DNA from 2 places in the Pseudomonas sp. 24 E 13 genome. Region 2 is predicted to be linked to the other one. Evidence: riboswitches for the same ligand, from Rfam matches in the RefSeq annotation. Region 2 holds a riboswitch; the other holds the start of a gene.

Region 1 (10,111 bases), on a different contig from region 2:
TGATGGCTGTGGCGCGCGTCGATGTGCTCCTCGGAGCCGGCGCCCAGGCCAATCAGCACGTCCAACGGCACGCGACCGCTGCTGGCTTCGATGATCTTCACCGCCGGAGGCAGCTCTTCAGCCACTTCCAGGCGCACGCGGGCCAGGTCTTCGGCGCTTATCAGGTCGGCTTTGTTGAGGATCACCAGGTCGGCACTGGCCAATTGGTCGGCGAACAGCTCGTGCAACGGCGACTCGTGGTCCAGGTTCGGGTCGAGCTTGCGCTGGGCATCGACCTGGTCGGGGAACGCGGCGAAGGTGCCGGCGGCCACGGCCGGGCTGTCGACCACGGTGATCACCGCGTCGACGGTGCAGGCGCTGCGGATTTCCGGCCACTGGAAAGCCTGTACCAGCGGTTTTGGCAGGGCCAGGCCCGAGGTTTCGATGAGAATGTGGTCAAGGTCGGCGCGACGGGCGACCAGCTCACGCATCACCGGGAAGAACTCTTCCTGCACGGTGCAGCACAGGCAGCCGTTGGCCAGCTCGTAGACGCGGCCGTTGGCTTCTTCTTCGGTGCATCCGATGGAGCACTGCTTGAGGATTTCACCGTCAATGCCCAGCTCGCCGAACTCGTTGACGATCACGGCAATGCGACGGCCCTGGGCGTTGTCGAGCATATGGCGCAGCAAGGTGGTTTTGCCCGAGCCGAGAAAGCCGGTAACGATGGTGACGGGGAGTTTGGCCAGTGTTTTCATCGGATGCCCTTTGGGGCGGGCATACGGGACGACAGGCCCTGCGGCGACGCGCAGCAGCGGATTTCGTCACCGGATCACCCCGCCCGGTTGAATTGAAAAATCAGTGACGAGGCAGGTCTCCTGGCTTGGGGCGTGCAGGTCTTGCGACCCATGCTGACTGCGCCTTCCCGCCGTCTCGGCAGTGGCGTGGCAGTCAACTGAACCCTTCACAGTTGCGGGGGCAGCCGCGGCTTGAACCGCGTTCCCTTCTTAGCTTCGACCGCAGCCGAAGAACCTCGAGGGTGCAAGGCTACAGGGGCTCGCGGCATTTGACTACCGTCCCCGGCCCATGCTCTCCTACTCATCTTGTTTCGGGTGCCCTTCACAGGGTGAAACGGGAAACCGGTGCGCCATAGACCCATGGCAAGTCCGGTGCTGCCCCCGCAACGGTAAGCGAGCGAAGCGTCAAATCCACTGTGCGTATGCATGGGAAGGAGATGCTTGATAAGGCCCACTCTTTGTTCAAGAGCGCCCCTCGCAAGCCCGGAGACCGGCCCGAAAAATCAGATAACAAACCCGCGGTGGGCGGGCGCTGTTCGAAACCCTGCGTGCCTGGCGCGTGGGGTTTGCATGCGCTCGTTCCACCCTGACACCTGAAAGGGACGCGCCATGTCGATCATCAGCAGCACTTCGCCCGCAGCCAGCAGCACTGCCACCTTGAGCCAACGCCTGACCGCCGCTATCGGTGCGTCGATCCTCGGCGCGTGCCTGGTGTATTTCGCCGGCTTCTCCCATATCGAGGCCGTGCACAACGCGGCCCACGATACCCGCCACAGCGCCGCGTTCCCGTGCCACTGAGACCTGTCGACATGATCAAGCGTATTGCCCAAACCGCAGGCTTCACCGGCTTGTTGGCCGCCCTGCTGCTGACCCTGCTGCAAAGCCTGTGGGTCGCGCCGTTGATTTTGCAGGCGGAGACCTTTGAAAAGGCTCCAGCCGTGGCCGAAGTGCCCCATGAACATGCCGCAGGGGCTGCTGCCCACACCCACGACGCCGAAGCCTGGGAACCGGAAGATGGCTGGCAGCGCGTGCTGTCGACCACCGGTGGCAACCTGGTAGTAGCGGTCGGGTTTGCGCTGATGCTGGCCGGCCTGTACACCCTGCGCGCACCCACCCGCACAGCTCAAGGGCTGCTGTGGGGCCTGGCCGGTTATGCCACCTTCGTACTCGCGCCGACCCTGGGCCTGCCGCCCGAGCTGCCGGGCACCGCCGCCGCTGATCTGGCGCAACGACAGATCTGGTGGATCGGCACCGCTGCGTCTACCGCTGCCGGTATTGCCTTGCTGGTGTTCGGTCGCGGCGGGGTGCTCAAGGTGCTGGGTGTGGCGATCCTTGCCGTACCCCACCTAATCGGCGCTCCGCAGCCGGAAGTCCACGCCATGCTGGCCCCGGAGGCCCTAGAGGCCCAGTTCAAGATCGCATCGCAGTTGACCAATGTGGCGTTCTGGCTGGCCCTTGGCTTGAACAGTGCCTGGCTGTTTCGCCGTAACCGCGATGAACACTACGCGGCATGACCCTCGTCGTCGGCCTGGGTTGCCAGCGCGGCTGTGACGTGCGCACCCTGCTGGAGCTCCTTGATAGCGCCCTCGCCGAGAGTGGCATTGAACGCCAACGCATTACCGCGCTGGCGAGCATTGATCGCAAACAGGCTGAGCCAGGGTTGTTGGCCCTGGCCCGGTTGCTGAACCTGCCGTTGCAGTGTTTCAGCGCCGAAGAGCTGGCGGGCTATGAACATCGGCTGAGCCACAAATCAGCCGTCGCGTTCAGCCATACCGGCTGTTACGGCATCGCCGAAAGCGCCGCACTGGCCCTGGCCGAGCGACTCGCCCACGGCCCGGCTCGCCTGCTGATTACCCGCAGGAAAACCGCCCAGGCTACCTTTGCATTAGCCTGCGCCGGTTAAAATCCCGATAATTGCCGCTCTCGATCATGAGCAATCTTCATGCTCGCCCGTTTTACAACAGGAATTCCCCATGACCGTCTACTTCATCGGCGCAGGCCCCGGCGACCCGGAACTGATTACCGTCAAGGGCCAGCGGCTGATCCGCAGCTGCCCGGTGATCATCTACGCCGGCTCACTGGTACCTGCGGCGGTGCTCGAAGGTCATCAGGCACACCAGGTGGTCAACAGCGCCGAGCTGCACCTGGAACAGATCATCGACTTGATCAAGGCTGCCCATGCGCAAGGCCAGGATGTGGCACGCGTGCACTCCGGCGACCCGAGCCTGTATGGGGCGATTGGCGAGCAGATTCGCCATTTGCGTGAGCTGGGCATCCCCTTCCAGATCATTCCCGGCGTCACCGCAGTGGCGGCCTGCGCGGCGCTGCTGGAAACCGAGCTGACCCTGCCGGACATCGCCCAGAGCGTGATCCTGACCCGCTATGCCGATAAAACCAGCATGCCCGCCGGCGAGGACTTCGACAGCCTGGCCCGCCACGGCACGACCATGGCGATTCACCTGGGGGTCAACCACCTGGAGAAGATCGTCGCGGAGCTGCTGCCGCACTATGGCGCCGATTGCCCGATCGCCGTGGTGCACCGCGCGACCTGGCCGGATCAGGATTGGGTGGTGGGAACGTTGGCGGATATCGCCGAAAAAGTCGCGGCCAAGGGGTTTCGGCGTACCGCGTTGATTGTGGTGGGTCGAGTGCTGGCCAGTGACACGTTCAGCGAGTCGTCACTGTATCGGGCGGGGCATGCGCACCTGTACCGACCTTGAGTTTCTACTTCACAAAACCCAATCAATCCGCTGATTTAAATCAATAAATCCAATAAAGCTGTAGGAGCGAGCTTGCTCGCGAAAAACGTCAACGATAACGCGGGCTTTCTGAATCAACGCGGCGCCTGTGAGTTTTTCGCGAGCAAGCTCGCTCCTACAATATTGGGCAAGCCCCCTCCCACACTTAATCCTTTTTTAAGCATAAAAAAACGGCGCTCACGGGGCGCCGTTTTTTCGTCGCAGTGAACACCTTACTCAGTAGTAGGCGTTTTCTTTCTGCGTATGGTCGGTCACGTCACGTACACCCTTGAGCTCGGGAATGCGCTCGAGCAGGGTGCGCTCGATGCCTTCACGCAGGGTCACGTCCGCCTGGCCGCAGCCTTGGCAACCGCCGCCGAACTTCAATACGGCGATACCGTCATCCACCACATCGATCAGGCTCACCTGGCCGCCGTGGCTGGCCAGCCCCGGGTTGATCTCGGTTTGCAGGTAGTAGTTGATACGCTCATTGACCGGGCTGTCAGCGTTGACGTTCGGCACCTTGGCATTGGGCGCCTTGATGGTCAATTGGCCACCCATACGATCAGTGGCGTAGTCGACCACGGCATCGTCAAGGAAGGCTTCACTGAAGGCATCGATGTACGCGGTGAAGCTCTTGAGCCCCAATGCGGTGTCTTCAGGCTTCTCTTCCCCAGGCTTGCAGTAGGCAATGCACGTCTCGGCGTACTGGGTACCAGGCTGGGTAATAAAGACGCGGATACCGATACCCGGGGTGTTCTGCTTGGACAGCAGGTCAGCCAGGTAATCGTGGGCGGCGTCGGTAATGGTTATGGCAGTCATGGAAACTCCTCACAGGCTTGCCGGCAGTTTACGCCAAATTATTACGCAGGTACAAAGTCCGAGTGTTTTTGTCGGAAAAGCATCCCGGGGGCCGCGTCCTGCTGAGTCCTTCAGCAATACCTATCTATGTAGCACTTGCGAGAATGCACATCTCTCTAGCATGACATCGCGATCTTAATTGCTCACTCGCGAGGTTTTAATGAAGCCCACACTTTCCCGACTCATGTCCAAGAGCCCACCTGCGCGCCTGTCGGACCTCGATCACCTGCTGGACCATCTGGCGAGCCTGATCCAGGGCCCGACCCTTGAGAACGCGCTGAAGTCTTACTACTGCCCTCCAGCAGACTCGGCACTGGGCCGTGAATGCAAAGCCGCTGTTCGCGTGCTTAAAATCCTGGAAGAAGATGACGACTTCAAGGCGTTCCTCAGTGCAAAACCCTCGCCCAACCACTCTCCGCTCGGCGATTTCCCTTACGACTTTCTGTCCGACCTGCTCAGTACGTCGAAATCACCTATCCCTGACCCGGCGGAGGTGTTCGACATTGGCGGTCATCCGGTTGTGTTGCGCAAAGCGCCGCTCTACTGGGCCAACCAGATAGACATCCTGCTGGACGTCTACCGCAAAGTCGGCAACGGCGTCAAAAGCGACGGCTCAGTGCGCCTTGATCTGGTATTGGCCTATTACGCAATCATACCCGCCGCCCCAGCAACCCTGGCCCAGTGGAAAGCTGTGCAATATTACCTGCAGGAATATCGGGCGCTTTGCCAACTAGGTCACGATGGCCATGTCAGCGACCTGGAACACTTGCTAGGGCCTGAGGATGACAGAATCATCAAACAAGTCGTGCGCGACCTCGAGCGCGACAAGGCCCAGTCGTTGTTCGCACAAGTCGTCCCCCAGCGGTTGACCCCTGCGCAACAAGCAGCACTCGACACCACCCCCACCGTACTCCTGGAACAGATCCTCAATACCCCCGAAAACCTGGCATTGGGCCAATCCATCGCCGTGGCCCTGGACTGGTATGGCGCCAGCGATGGCCAAGCGTGCCTGCAAGCCGTCATGGTCAAACTGCTCTGGCGCGCACTCTGGCTGACGATCACGCCAGACGCCCATTCACTCAACGACAACGAACTCAAAGCGTTCATCCCCCCGGCGATCAACTATGGGTTCATTCGTCAGTCGCTGAACAAGGAGTATGAGCGCTCATTACGCCTCAATGCCTCGACGGCGCGCCTGGCCGTCTGCGTGCTCAAGGCCAATATTCCCAGTGAAGTATGGGTCGAGGGCATTCCAGATGAATTGCCTTACGGCACCTCCAGCGCATGGGTCAACTTCAAAAGCGGATTTATCCTGGCCGAGTCGGTCGCCCCGGGCTCATCAAGGCATATGACGTTCGAGCAACTGCTCAATCTGCCAGGTGAGTTCCTTCGTGTGTATGCCGACGAACCAGCACAACAAACGCTGGTGGTTGCGGCAAAAATCCAACCGACGCTCAGTTGGGCAGTAAACACTGGCCTGCTGCCCGTAAGCCGGAACGGCCACTCCAGCAAAGATATCGAACATGCATTGGCTGCCCTGGAGCAGCATGAAAGCGAGACGGTGACGGCGACGCAAAACCTCGTACTGCAACCACCCAGTCGTTTTCGTTTCAACTCGGACACTGAGTATGACCAGGCTTTCAATGACTACCTGCGAACCCCAAGAGCGGCCTACAAAACCCTGATAACAGGCTTGCTGGCGCAGTTTGCGCCGTTATGGCCGGGCAATAGCGACCGTGACGAGATCACGGTGTATTCGTTACGCCAACCGCTGCATGACGTCCAGGTCGAGCATGAAAACAAGCACAACACTGACGCCGTTCGCGGGCGCTCGGGGTTTATCCTGCGTCTGGCGAGGGCTGACCATCCGTACACCCTGCGCTACATCGAGGTATTTCCGAACGCCGGCATTGTTCGCGTGCGCGAAGACCTCAAAACGCTGTTGGTGGGCGGCGAGGTAAAAGTCGAACGTGTTGGCGGGGCCACCCGCTCAAGTCGAGGCAGCTTCAGAAAAGGTACCGAACTGCCATTCGACTGGAAAGCTTATAAAGACGCCGTGAAGCCTAAGCCCGACCAGACAGCCACCCTGATCGTCGAGCAAGTCGGGCAGGTGATGCCGGCGCTCATCGCATCCCAGGATGAGCAAGTGTCACAAGCCCCACCGCCGCTACCCCCTGCACAACCCCTGTCACGGGCCGCCAATTTCCGCCAATCCCCCAGGATTGAGGCACTGGCTGAGATGATCGCGCGTGAGTTGTTCTTTTGCGATGAAAAGACCCTGCTGGAGAAAACACGTAAAGCCTCACGGACCATGGATATCGGCCGTGACTTTCTTGAAGACATTTCTTACTGGGGAAAAATGTTCGTGCCGTTCTGGGGCTCCATCGACGACCTGGCCTCAGGCGATCCTCAACGTATCGAGTCAGGTGGGCTCGGCCTTTTTACCGATATCGTGTCGTTCGGTGTGCCCATCGGCAAGTACATTGCCGGCTGCACGCGCGTAGTGGTCCAGGCAGGCAAGGCCGGTATCCGCCTTGCGTTGCCGCACTTCACCGCGCTGACCAGAAAGCTGATCACCGCCACGTTGCAGGAACTCAACCCCCTGGCTGCCGTGGCCGCGGTATTGAAGCTGGGGCGATTCGCCCTGATCAAACTCGGCACGGCAGCCCTGCGCCAGGCCAGCAAGGGGCTCGCGCAGTTGCGCGACGGGAGTGTCGCAGCCCGCCACATGATCTCCGTCGACCCGCGCATCTGGTCACCGGGCCAGGCCGGCGACCGCTTGTTTACGGTGGACGGTTTCCCCAACATCCCCATGCGCAATGTCGGCAGCCTGGAGGCACCGGACTATCGGCTGATTGACGCCGGCTCCAACCGCGTTTTCGGGCCACGCTTTCGCGAGCCGGTCACGGTTATCAGCAACACAAGCCCGCTGATCCGCAAGTACGCCGTGGACCCTCACTGGATTGCCGGGCTCAAGCCCGATTCCCGCGGGATCTTTTTCCGTGCGGAGTACAACCAACGGTTCATCTGCAATATCGATGACAGTTGCACGATCTCGGTGTATCAGGTGCGGGACAACTCCTACGGTTTTATCCAGGAGACCGCCGCTGGCGCCGACAACAGTTTTTCCGTGGTGCTGGTCAACCCCAGGAAAAACCGGGACCTGTCGATCACGCTATCGTCCGTGGAGCCGGGACACTTGTATTCGAGCCAGATCAAAGTCAGGGGTGGCGCTCCGGAAAAGCCCGACTTCGTCACGCCCCTGATCCTGACGAAATGGACGCAAACCAGTGAAAATGCCCTGAAAAAAACCATGGATGACTTTGTGAGGACCTACAACCTGCACCCCGACGCATTCAGGCAGTTTGTACATACCGGCGACAACCTGACGAGTCGTGGGCGCACGATGCCGGACCGAGCAGGCACCGCGCGCACGGATGTCACCTTTGATCATCTGGAGAGTTGGCGCACGACCTCCCAGAAAAACCGCAACACGCTCACCCTGGAGGGATTCGCCGCCGACCACAACCTGGACCCGAGGGCCTTTGCAGAGTATGTAAACCTGGATGGCAGCTATCGGGCAGCCGGAAAGGTACTCGCCCGGCATGCCAGCGGCGGGCAGTTCACCCCGGTGAACCACACCCATCTGCAAGCGTGGCACACCCTCTACAACTCCAATAATTCAAGCTCTTCCATGGCCACCTTTGTTGAAGCAAACGATCTCAACCCGTTGATCTGGCGCACCTATGTCAACGACAACGGCAGCCTGACCCGTGCGGGAAGAGAAATGCGGGTTTTCGGCTCAGGAGACATCGTCGACGAGCAGATCGCCAGGAAACGCCCAGCCCCGCCCGAGCCCCGGCCGGGCGGTTCGAAGCGGCCGCGCCTGGAAAACGATACGCCCCCCTTACGGCGCCGATCCACGTCTATCACCGCTTCCTACGATCACAGAATCAACAATAACGCGCCGATCCTTCAGGACCCGAACGATGTCCGGCACAGCCTGACCCGGGAGCTCGAAGGCGCACCTGAGAAAATCAAGATCACCGATGCCAATCATTTTTTTGATGAGTTCATGGGCCACCAACATATGGAGGTCAAGAGCGCTGCAACCAAAAGCATTCGCGACTGGATCGCCAGGGAAGGCAGTCACCATCGCACGCTGGATCGATTGCTTGAGGTCAAGAAGCTCGGTGAGGGCCCGGAACGGGGTCTGTCGGTGGTCGCCAGGACCGATATCAAACGCTTCGACGTCCTCGGCCCCTACACCGGCAAGTTGCACTTGAATAAGGCGTCGATGGATGCCGAGATAATGGAAAAAAGTAAAGAGGCCGTCGGTACTTATCTATTCAGGACAAACACCAACGGCGCGTTTATCAGCGGTCACGGCAACAGCAATATCCTTAGCCTGGTTAACGCGGTCAATGTACCGGGCATCCCCAACGTCGGTATCGAGAACGTGGGTTCCTTGCATGTAGGAAAGTACATGGTGTTCCTGCTCGCGTGGAGGGATATTCCTGCCGGGACGGAGTTGCTGATGGACTATGGGAAAGATTACTGGAAGTACATAAAGCCCTGAGACCGTCCCCCCCTTGCCCGTACAGCAGGTCACTCCGGCAGGCCCAGCGGGATTGTTCACCGCATCACTCCTTTTTCCCTGGGAAACCGTTGATTCCGGGGGCGCGTCAACTCTCACATCCAGCGCTTTGAAGGGATTCATGGCGCGCGACGCTCTCCCTGTCCCCTACATCAGCGTTCCTGAACACCTCACGAGGTTTTAATGAACCGTACCCTCTCCCAACTTCTGTCCAGAACCGCACCGAGGCGGCCATCGGACATTGATCATCTACTCGATTTCGTAACAAAACTGATGTTCGACGTTCCCGGCGCAACGGCGTCCACCGCCTATTATCGGCCCCCGGTGGACTCCGAATTAGGCCGCGAATGCAAAGACGCCTTTCGCGTTCTCGGCCTCCTTGAGGCCGATGAAGATTTCCTGGCGTTTGTGAATCAAACACCGAAAACCAACAACTCTCCACTCGGTGACTTCCCTTACGACTTTCTATCCCAACTGCTGAGTTCGAGCAGGTCGCCCATTCCCTCGCTGCCCGAAGTGTTCGACATCGGCGGCAAGCCGGTGGTGCTACGTCACGCCCCGCTGTATTTCGCCAACCAGATTGATGTGTTGCTGGCGATCCACCAAACCGTCGGGAACGGGATCAAAAGCGATGGCACCGTACGGGTGGATCTGGTCCTTGCGTATTACTCGATCACCCCCTTCACACCCACCACCGAGGCGCACTGGAAGGCCGTTGAAAATAACCTGCGAGAACATCGGGCGCTGTATGCCCTGGGGCATGATGGGCATGTCAGTGACCTGGAGCACTTGCTGGACCCCGAAGATGACAAGAGCATCCTGAGCGTCATACGGCAAATAGAGAGTGAGGCGCAACAGGCGCTGTTCGCCCGGGTAATGCCCAAACTGCTCACGCCTGCACAGCAAACCGACCTCGACAGCCGGCCCACTGTGCTGCTGGAGTGGATTCTCAGTCGGCCAAGGAATTTGGCGCTGGGCCAACGTATCGCCACGGCGCTGGACTGGTATGGCGCCGAAGACGGCGAAGAGTGCCCGAGCGAGGTCAAGGTAAAGCTTCTATTGCGGGCGCTCTGGTTGACGATCACGCCCGATCCCCACTCCTACAACGATAATGAACTCAAAGCGTTCATACCTCCTGCGGT
Region 2 (10,111 bases):
AAAAGGTGCAATCAGGACCATCAGCGAAGGCACCATGCCTTTGGCCAGAGGGGCTTCATGCACCAGTCGCGAAAAAATCCGGGTGAAGAAAACCAGCGCCAGCACCGCACCCACGGCGAGGGCAAACAGGTTGAACTCAGCCGCCCAGGCCATGGGCATGTGCGCGCCGGTGACCGCGATATCGAGGGTGGCAACACCTGGAATCAGCCAGGCAGGTACGGCATTCAACGCGTCCTGGTTGCCCGACAACAGGCGCAACACCACGAAGCCTGCGAGCAACACGGTCAGTAAGCTCCCCAGTATCCAGAGCGCCTGTCCGAGCCATTCATTGTGGGGCGCGGCGACTGCCGACAGCAGCAACATTGCAATGGTGACGGTGCCAAAAAAGTTACTGGCGATCGGATGGTTGAACTCGGCTTTCACCGCGCCAGGATGTCTCGCCCATTTGGTTAGGTAACCCAAGGTCAACACCACGAATACCAAGCCGGCCAGGGCACCAATCGCTTCACCCAACGCGCCGCCGACGCCGTAATACTGCCCGCTCAAGCGCCACGCCAGGCTCAGGCCGGCCAAGCCCATGACCGAGCCAAACAAATTGACAGGCAGGTTCTTGATGGACGTCGTGCCGGTGTGTACCGCTTGAGCAGCAGCGGCGCTGGGGGGGGATGCAGTGTTCATGGCAGTCTCCTGTTTGACTGAATTTGCTGTTGAGGCTATTTTCAGCCAAATGAGCCGCTGGCTGAAAGAGTTGTATAGCGACGTATTCAGCCAATTAGTCGACGAGGACAGACATCATGCGCATAACGCTCCTGGCATTCCCCCGCGTGCAACTGCTGGACGTCGTCGGCCCTGCCGACGTTTTTGCCGAAGCAGCCAGGCAACTGGGCAATCCACGTGCCTATCGGGTCGAAGTGATCGGTGCCGACAAGGGGATGATCAAAAGCTCAAGTGGTTTGAAGCTGGGTATCGACGAAACCTTCAAAACTCATAAAGGCAGGATCGACACCTTGCTCGTGGCCGGCAGCCCCCACATCGACGAAATTGCGCATGACCCTGTGGTGCAGGATTGGCTGCGCCGGCAGGCGAAATCCGTACGTCGGATCGGCTCGGTCTGCAGCGGCGCTTTTCTGCTGGCCGCCGCTGGCCTGCTCGACGGCCGCCATGTCACCACTCACTGGAATTCCAGCGCAAAACTGGCGGAGCAGTACCCGCACACCCGCGTCGACCCGGACAGCATCTATATCAAGGATGGCAACATCTACACCTCGGCCGGGGTCACAGCGGGCATGGACCTGGCGTTGGCGCTGGTCGAAGAAGACCACGGCCGAGAACTGGCGCTCAGCGTTGCCCGTGAAATGGTGATGTTCTTCAAGCGGCCTGGCGGGCAATCGCAGTTCAGCGCGCACCTGGCGGCGCAGACCGCCGAACGCAGCGTGATCGCAGACGTGCAGAATTATGTTGTGGAGCACTTGAAGACCGACTTGAGCGTACCCGTCCTGGCCGCCCGCGCCGGTATGAGTGAGCGCAACTTCGCCCGTATCTTCAAGGCCGAAGCCGGTTCGACCCCGGCCGAATTTGTCGAACTGGCGCGGATCGATACGGCCAGGCGGCTGATCGAAGGCTCGGACGTATCACTCAAACGCTTGGCCGACACCGTCGGCTATGCCAATACGGATGGGTTCAGAAGGGCATTCATGCGGCGTCTCGGCGTGGGGCCAAGTGATTACCGAAAGCGCTTTTCATCGGTGTAATCTTACTTCAGCGCGCGCTTCTGGCCCGATAACACTCACGCGGAAGGCCTGGCGCGTAAACGCAGATAGGGCGTTTTCGGCGAACAAATTCGAGCCGGATTACCTGGGAGTTTCCATGACATTGACCGTCAACACCTTCCTCGAACTGGCCATGGCCAACCCCATCAACGTCGAGATCACCGCGCGCTTGCCGGCGTTGGACGTGCCGCAGTGCATGCTCACGGCGGGCTGCCTGTTCCAGGCGGTGTGGAATCATCAGGCGCAGCGGCCGGCGGACGGGGGGGTGAAGGACTATGACGTTTTCTACTTCGATGAAGACCTGTCCTACGAGGCGGAGGATGCGGTGATTCGAAGGGCCGAGGCGTTGTTCCAGGACCTGGGCGTCAACGTGGAGGTCAAGAACCAGGCGCGCGTTCACCTCTGGTATGGGCAGCGCTTTGGCCGGCCATACCCGCAATTGCACTCGGCCAGGCAGGGGGTGGACCGGTATCTGGTGGCGGGCACGTGCATCGCTTTGGACATTGCCACGGGTGAGGTGTATGCGCCTTATGGGTTGGCGGATGTGGAGCACGGCGTGCTGCGCATGAACCCCGTGCATGCCGAGCCTGAGCTGTTTCTGCGCAAGGCCGGGAGTTATCAGGCGCGCTGGCCCTGGCTCAGGATTGTGGAGCCGGACTGATTTTTCACGGCATATTGAACAGATGGCCTGCCTGTCATTTTTGCCGCGTATAGGGAATTTATGCGCGCCCGTTCGAGTCACTGGAAAAGACTGCGTTGCTTTCCACCATTGCCTCTCAAGGACCGACCATGACCTTTTTCATCTTCCTGCTCGCTTGCGCCGCCGCCTCCAGTACCGGTGTCATTTTCAAACCAGGCGCCTGGTACGAATCCCTGGTCAAGCCCAGCTTTACCCCGCCCAATTGGCTGTTCCCGGTGGCGTGGACCCTCATCTACCTGTTGCTGGCCTGGGCCGGTTACCGCTTGAGCCTGATCCCCGGCAGTGAAACGGTGTTGGCCCTGTGGGCGGCTCAGATTGCGTTGAATACACTGTGGACGCCGGTGTTCTTCGGCGCGCACCGCTTGCTCGCCGGGATGGTGATCATTGTGCTGCTGTGGCTGACCGTGGCGGCGATGGTGGTGCTGGCGGTGCGCCTGGACCTGATTACCGGCTTGATCCTGTTTCCTTACCTCGCCTGGCTGTGTGTGGCCGCGGCGTTGAACTTCTCGATTTTGCGGAATAACCGTTGATGGCTTACCAATCCTGGCCCGCCAGCGAGGCCGAACTGGCCCAGATGCGTCGCTTCAATCAGAAGCTGTCGTGGATGCCGCGCTTTAAAATTCGCAACCGCGTCACCCCCCGTGTGATCCAGGCGCTGCTGCAAACCAGTCAGCGTTTCAAGAAGGCCCCGGTGGTGGAGCGCAGGCTGGTCGGCGGCGTGCCGGTGCGCATCATGCGGCCCGAGGGTGCGCCCAAAGGCGTAGTGCTGGACATCCACGGCGGCGGTTGGGTGATCGGCAATGCGCAGATGAACGACGACCTCAACCTGGGCATGGTGCGCGCCTGCGGCGTGGCGGTGGTGTCGGTGGACTACCGGCTGGCGGTCGACACGCCGGTCGAGGGGCTGCTCGAAGACTGCCTGGCCGCTGCGCGCTGGCTGTTGGCCGACTGCACGGAGTTTGCCGGCCTGCCGGTATTTTTCGTCGGCGAGTCGGCCGGTGGGCATTTGGCGGCGTCGACGTTGCTGGCGCTCAAGCAATGGCCGGCGTTGCTCGAACGCGTCGCTGGCGCGGTGTTGTACTACGGGGTCTACGACTTGACCGGCACGCCAAGCGTGCGCGCGGCCGGGCCGCAGACGCTGCTGCTGGATGGGCCGGGCATGGTTGCGGCGCTGCGCCTGCTCACGCCGGACATCACCGACGAAGCACGTCGACAGCCGCCGCTGTCACCCTTGTATGGCGACTTCTGCGGCCTGCCGCCGGCGTTGATGTTTGTGGGCGAGCTGGACCCGCTCAAGGATGACACGCTGCTGATCGCCGAACGCTGGAGCGGAGTAGAAGCGCATCTGCTGCCGGAATCGGCCCATGGCTTCATTCATTTTCCGGTGGCGCTGGCGGACAGCGTGTTGGCGTACAGTCGCAAATGGATAACGCAGCAGCTGCATCGTGTGGGAACTAAAAAACTGATCGCTGAGTCAGGTTAATCAGTTGTTTCTCATTTTGAGGATTCCCCAATGCCTGCTTACACCTTGAACTACCGGTTCAATGACGAACCGCGCACTCATACATTTGAGCTCAAACAGTCCGAGTTGCCTGTGCATGAAGCGGCGGTGCATTTGCTGCAGTTGCATTTTGGTGATGCGGAAAACGGCTTGATCCTGCCTGCTGCGGATGCGACGCCGGAGGAAATCCTCGAGCAGGCGCAGGTGGTGGGAATCACCCATATCAAGGTGGAATGAGGCCGCCAATCCGGTAGTGCAGGCGACACCGATGCAATGGCCTCTGGTGTTCCAATGTGGGAGGGGGCTTGCCCCCGATAGCGGTGGGTCAGTTATTGACGCTTTTGCTGACTCGCCCTCATCGGGAGCAAGCCCCCTCCCACATGTGAATCACCGCCAGCTGTGCCGCCGTCACAGGGTTCAGCTGCAGCGCAGGCGCAGGATTTTTGCGCCGTCGAAGGGGTCCGTGAGGTAATGCCCCTGTACCCCGAATGTCTCATGTAACCGCTCCGGCGTCAGCACCTGCAGTGGCGTGCCCAGCGCCACCAGGCGCCCACGGTCCAGCACCGCCAGGCGATCACAGGTCAGCGCCTGGTTCAGGTCATGCAGGGCGATCAGGGTAGTGACCGGTAAACCCTGTACACCTTTGAGGATGGTCAGTTGATGCTGGATATCCAGGTGATTGGTCGGTTCATCCAGCAACAAAATCCGGGGCCGTTGTGCCAGTGCTCGGGCGATGTGCACGCGCTGGCGTTCGCCACCCGAGAGGCTGCGCCAGGCGCGGTGGCTCAGGTGGGTGGCGTCCACGTCGTGCAGGGCCTGGCGCACGATGCGGTCGTCGTCATCGGACCATGGGCTCAACGCCGACAGCCACGGCGTGCGGCCCAGCGCCACGGCGTCGAACACGCGGATGGCGTCGTCGGTGTCGGCCTGTTGTTCCACCACCGCCAATTGCTGCGCGATGGCGCGGCGCGACAACTCACCCAGGCGCTTGCCGTCCAGCTGTACTTCACCGCTGGCCGGGGTGCGCAAGCCGGCGAGCAATTTGAGCAGGGTGGATTTGCCCGAGCCGTTCGGCCCGACGATGCCGAGGGTTTCCCCCGACTGCACCTGCAGATGAATATCGCACAGCAACTCGGCGTCACGCACCTTGAAGCCCAGGCCGGTGCAGCTCAGTACCGTCATCGTGCATTTCTCCGACCGATCAGGATCAGCGCGAACACCGGCGCACCGACCAGTGCCGTGACCACGCCCACCGGAATCACCTGGCCCTTGATCAGGGTACGCGACAGCACGTCCGCCGCGATCAGGAACAAGGCGCCGCCCAGGGCGCTGGCCGGCAGCAGGCGCGAGTGACCGGTGCCGAGCATCAAGCGCACGGCATGGGGGATCACCAGCCCGACAAACCCGATGGAGCCGACAATCGACACCATCACCGCCGTGACCACCGCCGCGCAGCCCACCAGCACAACCTGCACGCGGCGCACCGGGATGCCCAGCGAGGCCGCCGAGTCGGTGCCGAAGGTAAACGCATCCAACGCACGGCGGTGCCACAGGCATACCGCCAGCCCCGCTACCGCCACCGGCACCGCCAGCCACACCGATGGCCAGCGCACGCCGCTGAGGTTGCCCAACAGCCAGAACATGATGCCGCGGGCCTGTTCGGAACTGGCGGATTTGGTAATCAGGAACGCGGTGAGCGCATTGAACAACTGCGAACCGGCAATGCCGGCCAGGATGATCTGGCCGGTGCCGCTGGACGAGCCGCTGGCCCGCGCCAGCAGGATCACCAGGGCAAACGCGGCCATGGCGCCGACAAAGGCGCCGGCCGACAACGAAATCAGCCCGCCGCCCACCCCGATCAGCGCGATCAGCACCGCACCTGTCGAGGCGCCGGCGCTGATGCCGAGCAGATACGGGTCGGCCAACGGGTTGCGCAGCAACGACTGCAGGATCACCCCACAGGTTGCCAGGCCCGCGCCACAGGCACCGGCGACCAGGGCACGGGTGAGGCGGTAGTTCCACACCACGCCTTCATCGATGGGGTCGAGCACGTAGCCGGCCGCCCACAGTTTGTTGGCGAGCACCTGGAGTACCACCTGCGGCGAGATAGCGGTTTCGCCGATGGCCACGCCGGCAAGCAGGGCGATCAGCAGCAGCGTAAGGGCGAGCAGGGTGCGTATCATTGCGGCAGGTTGTAGCTGTCGATGGCGGCGGCCAGTTGTTCCAGGCCGTCGAAAGTGCGCAGGCTGGCCTGCAGCGCCAGGGCGTCAAGGATGATGATGCGGTTGTGCTTTACCGCGTCCATGTTGCGCGTTACCGGGTCGCTGCGCAGGAAGGCCAGCTTCTTTTCATGGTCGTCGGCGGGGTAGCGACGGCGATCCATGCGCGCGATCACCAGGAAGGTGGGGTTGGCCTTGGCAATGGTTTCCCAGCCTACGGCCGGCCATTCTTCGTCGGACTGCACCACGTTGCGCAGGCCAAGGGTTTGCAGCATGAATTGCGGAACACCTTTGTGGCCGGCCACGTACGGGTCGCTGGCCATTTCGGCGCTGGAGAACCAGACCAGCGCGCTGGCCTGTTTCAAGCCTTTGCCCTGCGCGGTGGCGATCGACTTGGCCAGGCGCGCCTTGAGGTCATCGGTCAGTTGCTGGCCGCGCGCCTGCACGTCGAAGATCTCGGCCAGTTGGCTGAGGCTCTTGTAGATCGTCTCGATGCGAAACGGCTCCAGCCGCGTGCCGTCGGCGCCCACCAGGTTGTCCTTGCCTTCGCAGTCGGAGGGCAGCAGGTAGGTGGGGATATTCAGTTCGTGGAACTGTTCGCGGGTGCCCACCACACCTTGAGGGCCGACCACCCATTCCAGCTCGGCGGCCACCAGTTGCGGGCGCTTGGCGATGACTGCCTCGAAGCTCGGCTCGTTATTGGCCAGGCGCTCGATGCTGGCGTTCTGCGCCTTGTACTGCGCCTGTACATCGTTGAACCACAGCGACGTGCCGACCACTTTATCGCCCACGCCCAGCGCATACAGCATCTCCGTGGCGGCCTGGCCGATGGTCACGCTGCGTGCAGGGGCTTGCGCAAAGGTGATCGAGCTGCCGCAGTTCTCGACGGTCAGCGGGTAGTGGGTCGGTGCGGCTTGGGCCAGGGTGCAGGCACCCAGGCCGATGATCAGGGCCGTAACGCGTGGCAGCATGGGGCAATCTCCGTTTGAACCGTCGATGAAGCAAGGCAGGAACGGTTCGGAAATACACCCACACGCGCTGCCGGCCGGGCAGCACAAGGATGGCCTTCCCGGACACCCCGCCGGTTAGTGAGTCACTTGGCCGGCAGGTCTCCTGACTGATGCGTCGTCGCCAGGCTCCGGCCTTCCCGGACAACGTCCAGTGGCAGTGGGGAGCAGGCTCAGCACCTACAGTTGCGGGGGCAGTTTCGATTGACGTCGCGGACGACGTTTCGAATTCCCTATTAGTCCCGTGCGGGAACCGGCGGCGCTATGGTAGTCGATCACGACCTGTAGGAGCGAGCTTGCTCGCGAAGGTCGTCAACGATAACGCGGGGCCCCGGTGCGCCGTGGTCAGAGTCGGATATCCTGCGGCCCCCGCACCAGCGCTTCGATCCGCGTCCCCGTGGCGCGCTCCTCGTTGCTGAAACCGTCGTAGTCGGCCAGGTTGCCGAAGCGGATGCCGGTCAGTTGTTCGATCTGCAACACGCTGCGCCGGTAGGTTTTGAGCGGACCGAACACCAGGTCCAGTTGGCCCAGTTCGTTGCGTTGGTCGATCATGTAGGCGCTGGCGGAGGGTTTGCCGTCGTCGCTGAGGTAGGCCACCACTTTCCAGAACGCCTGGGGGATTTTCACGCCACGGTACAGGCGGTCGTCGTCGGCGAACACCGGGCCGCTGAAAACGCTGGCGCGAGCTTTCCAGCGCTGGGTGTTGTCGAGGATGTAGTCCTCCAGTTCCAGCCAGGTCTTCTGGTTGAAGCCGCTCATCTGCGGCGAGCAGTTGGTGAAGTGGAAGGTGTCGACGTTGGCGGTATTCGCCTCGTCCCCCCAATTGGGGTCCTGGCGCCGCACCAGGTGACCACGGTCCAGGCCATTACCGGCGTAGAGGTCTTCGCCCACCTGGGCGTCGAGGGGCAGGCGGCCATCGTAGGCCCAGGTGTCGTTGCTGCGCACGATATCCACGTGCTTGTCGCCGTCGATGTTGACGCCGACATACAGCGCCAGGCGTCGCGAGCGCGACATGCTGATGGAAAAGTGCGTGTAGTCCAGGCGTCCGGGTTGGGCATCGCCTGCCAGGGCCGTGTCCAGCGTGGGCCAGGGCACTGCGAAGCTACCGAGAAAATCCTCGGCGTAACCGCGCCGGTTCTGCAGGTCCTTGGCTGCGGTGACGCGCGGGGTTGCGGCCCTGGCCTCCAGCAGGGAAGGGGCGGGCGCGATCAGAGGGCGAAGGTCGGCAAGCCTTGGGCGGTAAGACAGGTCGATTTTGACGTGACGTGCGGGCATGGGGGATTTCCTGATGGGCCTTGGATAAACACGACTGCAACATGATTTCATGACAATTTGTCCCAGGCGGCGGACGCGCGTCTATCCTGAAGTCGTTAACCGGCCGTTCACCACACGCCAAAAAGGAGCCAGCTTATGTGTGTTCGCCACCCGCGAAATCCGATTTTCTGCCTGATCCCGCCGTACATGCTCGACCAGATCGCGCGCCACGGTGACAAAGCCCAGCGCGAGGTTGCGCTGCGCACGCGCGCCAAGGACAGCACGTTCCGCTCGTTGCGCATGGTCGCCGTGCCCGCCAAAGGCCCGGCCCGCATGGCGCTGCTGGCGGGCGCCGAGAAGCAGCGCTCGATCTACAGCGCCGACAACACCGACAGCCTGCCCGGCAAGCTGATCCGTGGCGAAGGGCAACCCGCCAGCGGTGATGCCGCGGTGGACGAGGCCTACGACGGCCTGGGCGCGACCTTCGATTTTTTCGACCAGGTGTTCAATCGCAATTCCATCGATGATGCCGGGATGGCGCTGGATGCCACCGTGCACTTTGGCCAGGACTACAACAATGCTTTCTGGAACTCGACCCAGATGGTCTTTGGTGATGGCGACCAGCAGTTGTTCAACCGCTTTACCGTGGCGCTGGACGTGATTGGTCACGAGTTGGCGCACGGGGTGACCGAGGATGAAGCCAAGTTGATGTACTTCAACCAGTCGGGTGCGTTGAACGAGTCGCTGTCGGACGTGTTCGGATCGCTGATCAAGCAGTACGCTTTAAAGCAAAAGGCCGAGGACGCCGATTGGCTGATCGGCAAGGGGCTGTTTACCAAAAAGATCAAAGGCACCGCGCTGCGCTCGATGAAGGCCCCCGGCACGGCGTTTGACGATAAATTGCTGGGCAAGGACCCGCAGCCGGGGCATATGGATGACTTTGTGCAAACCTATGACGACAATGGTGGCGTGCACATTAATTCCGGCATTCCCAACCATGCGTTCTATCAGGTTGCTACGCGTATTGGCGGGTTCGCCTGGGAGCGTGCCGGGCGTATCTGGTATGACGCCCTGCGTGATTCGCGGTTGCGGCCGAACTCGGGGTTTCTGCGTTTTGCACGTATCACTTACGATGTCGCCGGGCGCCTTTATGGCGCGAACAAGGATGAGCAGAAGGCCGTGAAGGAAGGTTGGAAAGCGGTCGGTATCAACGTCTGACACTCCGCCAGGGCGGTGAGGAACAGCCATGCGAATCTCGATCAAGGAAAACGGCGGCCCGGCGTTCTTTCCGGGCTTGGCCAAACCTCGCAGTGTCGAGCTCGATGCACTGCCCGAGCAGGATCAGCAGGAGTTGCGGCAACTGATCGAGCAGTCGAAGTTTTTCCAGTTGCCGCAAAGTACTCAACCCTCCGGCAATCCTGGGCAGGTGCATTACACGCTCACCGTGACCGAGGGCGAGCGTGAACACACCGTGTGCGTATTGGCGCCGGTGAAGTCGCAGGCGCTGGACGGGTTGGTGCAGTGCGTGCGGCGACATATTCGCTGATTGCTTAGAATAGGTACGGCCCCCAAGGTTGTCTGGATCCAAATGTGGGAGGGGGCTTGCCCCCGATAACGGTGTGTCAGTGACAGATGTCTGGCTGATCCACCGCCATCGGGGG

The links. Region 2 has a riboswitch for cobalamin ahead of BFP90_RS20860 (ABC transporter substrate-binding protein). Riboswitches for the same ligand answer to the same signal wherever they lie in the genome.
Positions count from the first base shown of each region.
Region 1: another riboswitch for cobalamin. It lies ahead of BFP90_RS26055 (CbtB domain-containing protein); the one in region 2 lies ahead of BFP90_RS20860 (ABC transporter substrate-binding protein).

Region 1 is NZ_CVTO01000159.1:79,910-90,020, forward strand. Features, by position in the region: gene cobW (cobalamin biosynthesis protein CobW) at 1-734, opposite strand, end outside; cobalamin riboswitch at 827-1,027, opposite strand; cobalamin riboswitch at 1,070-1,287, shown strand; gene BFP90_RS26055 (CbtB domain-containing protein) at 1,383-1,571, shown strand; gene BFP90_RS26060 (CbtA family protein) at 1,583-2,287, shown strand; gene BFP90_RS26065 (cobalamin biosynthesis protein) at 2,284-2,676, shown strand; gene cobM (precorrin-4 C(11)-methyltransferase) at 2,747-3,493, shown strand; gene nfuA (Fe-S biogenesis protein NfuA) at 3,749-4,333, opposite strand; gene BFP90_RS26080 (SET domain-containing protein-lysine N-methyltransferase) at 4,533-8,951, shown strand; gene BFP90_RS26085 (SET domain-containing protein) at 9,153-10,111, shown strand, end outside.
Region 2 is NZ_CVTO01000147.1:9,987-20,097, reverse strand. Features, by position in the region: gene BFP90_RS20900 (SLAC1 anion channel family protein) at 1-678, opposite strand, end outside; gene BFP90_RS20895 (GlxA family transcriptional regulator) at 795-1,751, shown strand; gene BFP90_RS20890 (nucleotidyltransferase family protein) at 1,867-2,430, shown strand; gene BFP90_RS20885 (tryptophan-rich sensory protein TspO) at 2,559-2,999, shown strand; gene BFP90_RS20880 (alpha/beta hydrolase) at 2,999-3,952, shown strand; gene BFP90_RS20875 (hypothetical protein) at 3,983-4,207, shown strand; gene BFP90_RS20870 (ABC transporter ATP-binding protein) at 4,388-5,152, opposite strand; gene BFP90_RS20865 (FecCD family ABC transporter permease) at 5,149-6,153, opposite strand; gene BFP90_RS20860 (ABC transporter substrate-binding protein) at 6,150-7,160, opposite strand; cobalamin riboswitch at 7,275-7,469, opposite strand; gene BFP90_RS20855 (DNA/RNA non-specific endonuclease) at 7,542-8,471, opposite strand; gene BFP90_RS20850 (M4 family metallopeptidase) at 8,607-9,668, shown strand; gene BFP90_RS20845 (protealysin inhibitor emfourin) at 9,697-9,996, shown strand.